2 regions of the Streptomyces sp. NPDC025784 genome follow, and region 2 is predicted to be linked to the other one. Evidence: riboswitches for the same ligand, from Rfam matches in the RefSeq annotation. Region 2 holds a riboswitch; the other holds the start of a gene.
What was found. Region 2 has a riboswitch for guanidine ahead of ACZ4IF_RS39450 (MBL fold metallo-hydrolase). Riboswitches for the same ligand answer to the same signal wherever they lie in the genome.
Positions count from the first base shown of each region.

Region 1: linked by a shared signal. The riboswitch ahead of ACZ4IF_RS05385 (DMT family transporter) and the one ahead of ACZ4IF_RS39450 (MBL fold metallo-hydrolase) in region 2 are both predicted to bind guanidine.

Region 1 covers NZ_JBVHMN010000001.1:1,242,072-1,245,404, reverse strand. Annotated here, with positions in the region: gene ACZ4IF_RS05405 (HNH endonuclease) at 1-74, opposite strand, end outside; gene bcp (thioredoxin-dependent thiol peroxidase) at 207-674, opposite strand; gene ACZ4IF_RS05395 (DUF3618 domain-containing protein) at 813-1,151, shown strand; gene ACZ4IF_RS05390 (GroES family chaperonin) at 1,325-1,627, shown strand; guanidine-III (ykkC-III) riboswitch at 1,679-1,744, shown strand; gene ACZ4IF_RS05385 (DMT family transporter) at 1,775-2,095, shown strand; gene ACZ4IF_RS05380 (transglycosylase domain-containing protein) at 2,169-3,333, opposite strand, start outside.
Region 2 covers NZ_JBVHMN010000026.1:3,147-6,479, forward strand. Annotated here, with positions in the region: gene ACZ4IF_RS39445 (FGGY-family carbohydrate kinase) at 1-931, opposite strand, end outside; gene ACZ4IF_RS39450 (MBL fold metallo-hydrolase) at 941-1,819, opposite strand; guanidine-III (ykkC-III) riboswitch at 1,832-1,899, opposite strand; gene ACZ4IF_RS39455 (cupin domain-containing protein) at 2,082-2,486, opposite strand; gene ACZ4IF_RS39460 (LacI family DNA-binding transcriptional regulator) at 2,587-3,333, opposite strand, start outside.

The sequences.
Region 1 (3,333 bases), on a different contig from region 2:
CGGACGGCGTCGTCGATGTGCCGTGTCTCGCGCGCCGCCTCCTCCAACAGCTCGCGGGTGTATCTGGTGCCCATACCCCTCCCCTTCCGGACGCACGTTCGCCGCCTCGTACGGAGTAACGAACCGACGCCCGTCCCGTCACGCGGGAAACGCGGAGCGGCTCGCGCCGACGGGGCGGGGCGAGCCGCTGCGGGAGGGGTGGGGGCTCAGATGCCGAGGTCCTTGATGATCTTCGCCACGTGGCCCGTCGCCTTGACGTTGTACAGGGCCCGCTCGACCTTGCCCTCCTCGTCGACGATCACGGTGGAGCGGATGACGCCGACGACCGTCTTGCCGTAGAGCTTCTTCTCGCCGAAGGCGCCGTAGGCCTCCAGGACGGTCTTGTCGGGGTCGCCGACCAGGGTGACCTTGAGGGACTCCTTCTCGCGGAACTTGGCGAGCTTCTCGGGCTTGTCGGGGGAGATGCCGATGACGTCGTATCCGGCGCCCGCCAGCAGGTCGAGGTTGTCCGTGAAGTCGCAGGCCTGCTTGGTGCAGCCGGGGGTCAGGGCGGCCGGGTAGAAGTACACGATGACCTTGCGGCCCTTGTGGGCGGAGAGGGAGACCTCGTTGCCGTCGGCGTCGGGCAGGCTGAAGTCGGGGGCGGTGTCGCCGGGCTGGAGTCGCTCGCTCATCGGTACCTCACGTGGCCGGGAGATGGTTTACGGACCTATGGGTGACGAGCGTAATGGGGGTGCCGAGGGGTGCGCGGCTGCCCGAGCTGACAGACTGTCGAAAGCAGGGAGTCAGAACACGACCACGGAGGCAGCGCGGTGTCGGATACGTCGAGAACGTCGGATACCAGGACTCCGGCGGAGATCGAGGCGGACATCAAGCGCCGCCGCGAAACGCTCGCCGAGACCCTCGACGAGATCGGCGTGCGCGTGCACCCGAAGACGATCGTGGGTGACGCGAAGGCCAAGGTCGCCTCGCACATCGACCACACGCTCGGCCGCGCCTACGTCGGTGTCAATCGCGTCGTCAGCGATGTGAAGGGCCAGCTGGTCACCGAGGAGGGCGCGCCCCGTCTGGAGCGCATCGTGCCGGTGGCCCTGGTCGTGGTCGGTGTCGTCGGGCTGCTCGCCGTCGGTTCCCGGCGCCGCAGGCGCTGATCCGCCGGCGTCCGGGGGTGGGGCGGGTGCGGCCCGTCCCGGGGGTGCCGGGTGGTTTCCGCGGGGCGAGGATCGACCCACTCGCGTGCGGAAGCGGCCGGGACAGGTAGGTTCGGTGCGTGAGCGCCAATCGGGATAAGCACAGCACCCATCACGACAAGTTGCCCATCCGCATGCTGCACGACCGTGTGCTGGTGCGGCAGGACGCCGCGGAGGGCGAGCGCCGGTCCGGCGGCGGCATCCTGATCCCCGCGACGGCGGCGGTCGGCCGCCGTCTGGCCTGGGCCGAGGTCGTCGCCGTCGGGCAGAACGTCCGGACGGTCGAGCCGGGCGACCGCGTTCTGTACGACCCGGAGGACCGTGCCGAGGTCGAGGTGCGCGGGATCGCCTACGTGCTGATGCGCGAGCGGGATCTGCACGCCGTCGCCGCGGACCGTTTCGAGGGCTCCGAGGACTCGACCGGCTTGTACTTGTAGGTGTACGTCTGCCGAAGGGGCTGGTGACCATGGTCACCAGCCCCTTTTGCCTGGGTTTTGCTACCGTGGAGGAACCCGACGAGACGCGCCGTACCGGGATCGCAAAGACGACGCACCCCCTGTCGTCCGATTCTCGGAGGTGCCGTCATGGCCTGGGTTCTGCTCGTCGTCGCCGGTCTGCTGGAGGTGGGCTGGTCGATCGGGATGAAGTACACCGACGGTTTCACCCGGCTGTGGCCGAGCCTGGCCACGGGTGCCGGGATCGTCGCGAGCATGCTTCTTCTCTCGTACGCCGCGAGGTCCTTGCCCATCGGTACCGCCTACGGCGTCTGGGTCGGGATCGGCGCCGCCGGGGCGGCGGTGCTCGGCATGGTCGTGCTCGGCGAGCCGGTGACCGCCGCCCGGATCTTCTTCGTGTGTCTGCTGCTGGTCGCCGTGGTGGGTCTCAAGGCGACCTCGGGCCACTGACGGGTCCGGTCGGCGGCCCGGCCACGGCCCCACCCGGCCGTCGACCGGCCTGGCCACCGACCGGGCCGAGGGCCTAGGAGCGGCGGTGCGGGGCCCGCCCGAACGGGTTGGTGCCGGCGATCGTCCCGTTCGTGCTGCCGTCGGTCGTGCCGCCGTCCGTCGACCCTCCGGTGCTGGTGCCGTCGGTGGTGCCCCCGTCGGTGGTCCCGCCGTCCGACGTGCCACCGTCGATCGTGCCGCCGTCCGTGGTGCCGCCGTCCGTCTGGCCCTCGGTCTGCCCCTGGCTCTGGCCCTGGTCCTGGCCCTGGTCCTGCCCCTCGGTCTGTCCCTCGACCTGTCCTTGGCTCTGGCCCTGGTCCTGGCCCTGGATGTCCTGGCCGTCCGACGTGCCGCCGTCGTCGTCCTGGCCGCCGATGGTGTCCGGCGTACTGGGTTCGGTCGTCGGGGTCTGCGTCTGCTCGGCGCCGGGCTGGAGCTGGAGGTCGAAGTCCGCCACCGGGGTGCCGCGGAGCGCGGTGCGGGTGAACTGCGCCCAGATCCGGGCCGGGTAGGCGCCGCCGTTGATGCGGTTCTCGCCGAGGGCGCCGTACAGCGGCTTGTGGGCGCCGGTGTCGGGATCCTGGCCCATCACGGACACCACGGTGGCGAGGTCCGGGGTGTAGCCCGCGAACCAGGCGGCCTGGTCCTCCTCGGCGGTGCCGGTCTTGCCGGCCGCGGGTCGGCCCGCGGCCTGCGCGGCGGTGCCGGTGCCGCCCTGGACGACGCTGCGCAGGACGGAGGTGGTGGTGTCCGCCGCTTCGCGGCTCACCGCCTGGTGGGTTTCGTGGCTCGGCAGGTCCACGACCTCCGCGCCGTCCTTGGTGATCTTTGCGACGAGCGTGTACGTGCCGCGCCTGCCGTGGTTGGCGAGGGTGGCGTAGGCCTCCGCCATGTCGAGGACGCTGGCGGTGGCCGGGCCGAGCGCGATGGAGGGGGAGGCGGTCAGGTCGGGGGTGTTCGAGGGGATGCCGAGGGACACGGCCGTCTTCTCGACCTCGTCCGGGCCGACGTCGACGGCCATCTGCGCGTACACCGAGTTCACGGAGCGGTCGGTGGCGGTGCGCACGGTGATGTCGCCGTACGAGTAGCCGTCCTCGTTCTCGGGGGCGTACGCGGCGCCGCTCCAGCCCTGTACGGGGCGTTTGTTGGTGCCGTCGTAGACGGTGTTCGGGTTGATCATGCGGCCGTCGCGGGTCGTC
Region 2 (3,333 bases):
TGAACAGGTCGCGCAGCCAGTTGGTGACGGCGCCGGAGGTGGCCATGCCGCCGGCCAGGTTGCGGGTGCCCCGGAGCGCGCCGACCGTGCCCCACAGGGACGGACTGGTCAGCGGCTCGGGCACCGTGTGGATGAGGAACATGGTGGTGCCGTACATCAGCATCAGATCGCCGGTGTTCTGCGCGCCCACGCTCAGCGCCTCGGCCCAGGCGTCGATGGTCCCGGTGGTGACGGGGATGCCGGCGGGCAGGCCGGTCTCCCGGGCGGCCCGGACGGTGAGCGTGCCGGCCGCCTCGCCGGACCAGCGCAGTGGAGGCAGCTCGATGCCCGGCGCCACTTCGGCGGCCCAGGGGGCGTACCAGTCGCAGGCGAGCGTGTCGTAGAGCGGGGTGCACTGGCTCGCGGAGTGGTGGTCGAGGACGTAGTTCCCCGTGAGGTTCCTGACCAGCCAGGAACTCGGCATGTACAGGCGTCGGGCCCGGGCGTAGAGCTCGGGTTCCTCGTCGGCGATCCAGGCGATCTTCGGCCCCGCCGCCTGGGTGGAGAGGGCGGATCCACCGCGGCGGATGATCGCCTCCGCGCCGAGCCGTTCCTCGATGCGCCGGATCTGGCGGACGGAGCGCGTGTCCACTCCGTAGAGCACGGCGGGGCGCAGCGGGGCGTCGTGCTCGTCGGTCAGCAGGACGCAGGGCCCCATGCCGCTGACCCCGACGGCGACCACGCCGGTGTCTCCGGGTGCGGTCAGCTCCCGGGCGAGTTCGGTGAACTCGCGCCACCACACCGCAGGGTCCATCTCGAAACGACCGGGACCGGGTCTCGTGGGGGTGTGTTCCCGGACGGCGGAGCGGATCAGGGCACCGTCGAGGCCGACGAGGACGCCTTTGCTGCTCGACGTACCGATGTCCACACCCATGACTGCGTCGCGAGGCATGACGGGCACTCAGACGTCGCGGCAGATGACGAAGGCGGGGAACGGGTGCCGGCCGGGCCGGTCGCCGACCTCGTCGATCGCCGCCCTGATGTCGCGGAGCCGGCCCGGGGCCATCTCCAACGGCGGCTCGTCGGGCTGGTAGGTGGTCCGGATCGGGTAGTCCACGCCGGGCTCGCGCGTCATCTCGACGTGGCACCCGAGCACATGGGTCACCGGACGGCCGTCCGCGAACTCGATGAGGCGGTCGACGGTCCGCGTGAAGGCCGGCCAGTCCGCCACGTACAGCCGGCCGGGGTAGACCGTGTCGCCGGTCAGCAGGAATCCCGTCCAGGGGTCGTAGTAGGTGACCGCCGCCTCGTGGTGCCCCGGCGTGGAGAAGCACTCCAGCACGCGGCCCCCGAGGTCGATCCGTGCCACCCGGTCGGGATCCTCGTGGAACCCGAAGTAGTCCCATGCGGTGTCGAGTCGGGCTCCCACGACCTGGGTGTCCGGGCGGTCCGTGAACTGCGCGTCCGCGGCGATGTGGTCGCCGTGCGGATGGGTGTGCAGTACGAGCAGCCCGTACCCGGCGAGCGGATGCCGGCGGAGCCGGTCGGCGATCAGACCGTCGACGACGCGGCGCAGCGGGAAGTACTCCGCGGACGCGGTGGCCCCGGTGTCCAGCAGCACCGCCCGCTCGCGTCCGAAGAGCAGGAACATGAACGGCGCCTCGTAGTTGATCGCCATGTTCTGCCGGAGGATGAAGGTGTCCTCGTCGTACGCATGGACCTGGATGTCGGGATCCGTGTTGTGCTTCGCCGACGGTGATCCGTGGTTCCACTCGACGTCCAGCGGGCGGGACCCGTGCACCGCGGGTGCCGGGCCGGACGAGCGCTTGTCTGCGTCCACGACGCCTCCCCTCGTGCGTCGTCTTTGCGGACCGGGTACGGCGCACTTCTCGTCCGGGGCGGACACCGGCGCGCCGCCGCCCGGAAACTAACACGGACCGCGAAGTCCCGCATGCGCGCGGTGAACGACACCGGCGCGATGTCGTCCGAGGGCGACGACCGGCACGGGCGCGCGGGATCGGTGACCGGCCCAGCCACGGTCGGGCGCGAGCACAGCGGCCGACCGCGCCACCGTCACGCACGCACGACCGGCCACGCCACCATCACGTACGTACCCCCGCCCGCCCCGTCTCCTCGTCGCCCTCCTGCGGCACGGCGTATCCGGGGACTGAGGGCCAACGCACGGTCAGCACCACCGACTCCTCCTCGGCGACCCAGGAGTGGTCCACTCCCCGGCCCCATACGACGTAGTCGCCCTGCTCCGCCAGCACGACGCTGCGACCGGGCAGCTCGACGCGGAAGCGGCCGCTGATGAGGACCTGGAGAGCCGTGCGTGTCTCTCCCCGCACCCACTGCTCGCGCCGCTCGCCGCGTGGGTGGACGCCCCACTTGATCTCCACGGCCTCGCTCCGGCGGGGATCGCCGGACTCCTTGAAATGCCCGAGCAGCCAGCCCCGGTCCAGAGCCGCGTCCTTGCCGGCGTTGCCCACGTACACGCTGTCGTCCATGCGCCCGAAGCTAACACCCGCCCCGCACCGCGCGGCCCGCAGCGCGATCGGCTCAGGGCGACGGCACCGGACTCGGTGACCTGGCCGGACGGAAACGGCGTCACGCGTCGCCGGTGCCTGGCCCCGTCGGCGTGGAGGGACGTCCGGCGCTGCTCTCGCGGACCACCAGGCGGTGACCGGCCGTCAGCGTGGCCGGACGGTTGACCGGTTCGTCCGACATCCGGTCGAGCAGTGCCGCCACGGCCATGCGGGCGATCTCCCGCTTGTCCGGCGAGACGGTGGTGAGTGAGGGCACCGCGTAGCGGGACTCCTCCAGGTCGTCGAAGCCGACGACGGCGATGTCGTGCGGGACTTCGACGTGCCGCTCGTGGGCGACGCGCAGTGCGCCCGACGCGAGGAGGTCGGAGAAGCAGAAGACCGCGTCCGGACGGTGGTCCAGGTCGAGCAGGCGGCTCATCGCCTCGGCGCCCTCGGCCCGTCCGAAACTGCGCACCGGGGGCGCGAGGCGGGGGTCGTAGGGGACGCCGGCCGCATGGAGGGCGGTGAAGTAGCCGTGCATGCGCTGGGCGGAGGTGGCGAACGGCGGGTCGGTCTGATGTCCGATCACGGCGATCCGCCGACGGCCGAGTGCCAGCAGGTGCTCGGTGGCCTCGCGCGCCGCCGCGGCATTGTCGATCAGGACGTGATCGGCGGCGATGTCGTACGAGCGCTCGCCCAGCAGGACGAGGGGCACGGTCTGTTCGAGAGCCGCCAGCCGTGCCTGGTCGAGTCGGAGGGGGCTGAGCAGGACGCCGTCGATCAGCGAGTCGGTGAGTCCGCTGGCGATGCGCAGTTCTTCCTCGGGGTC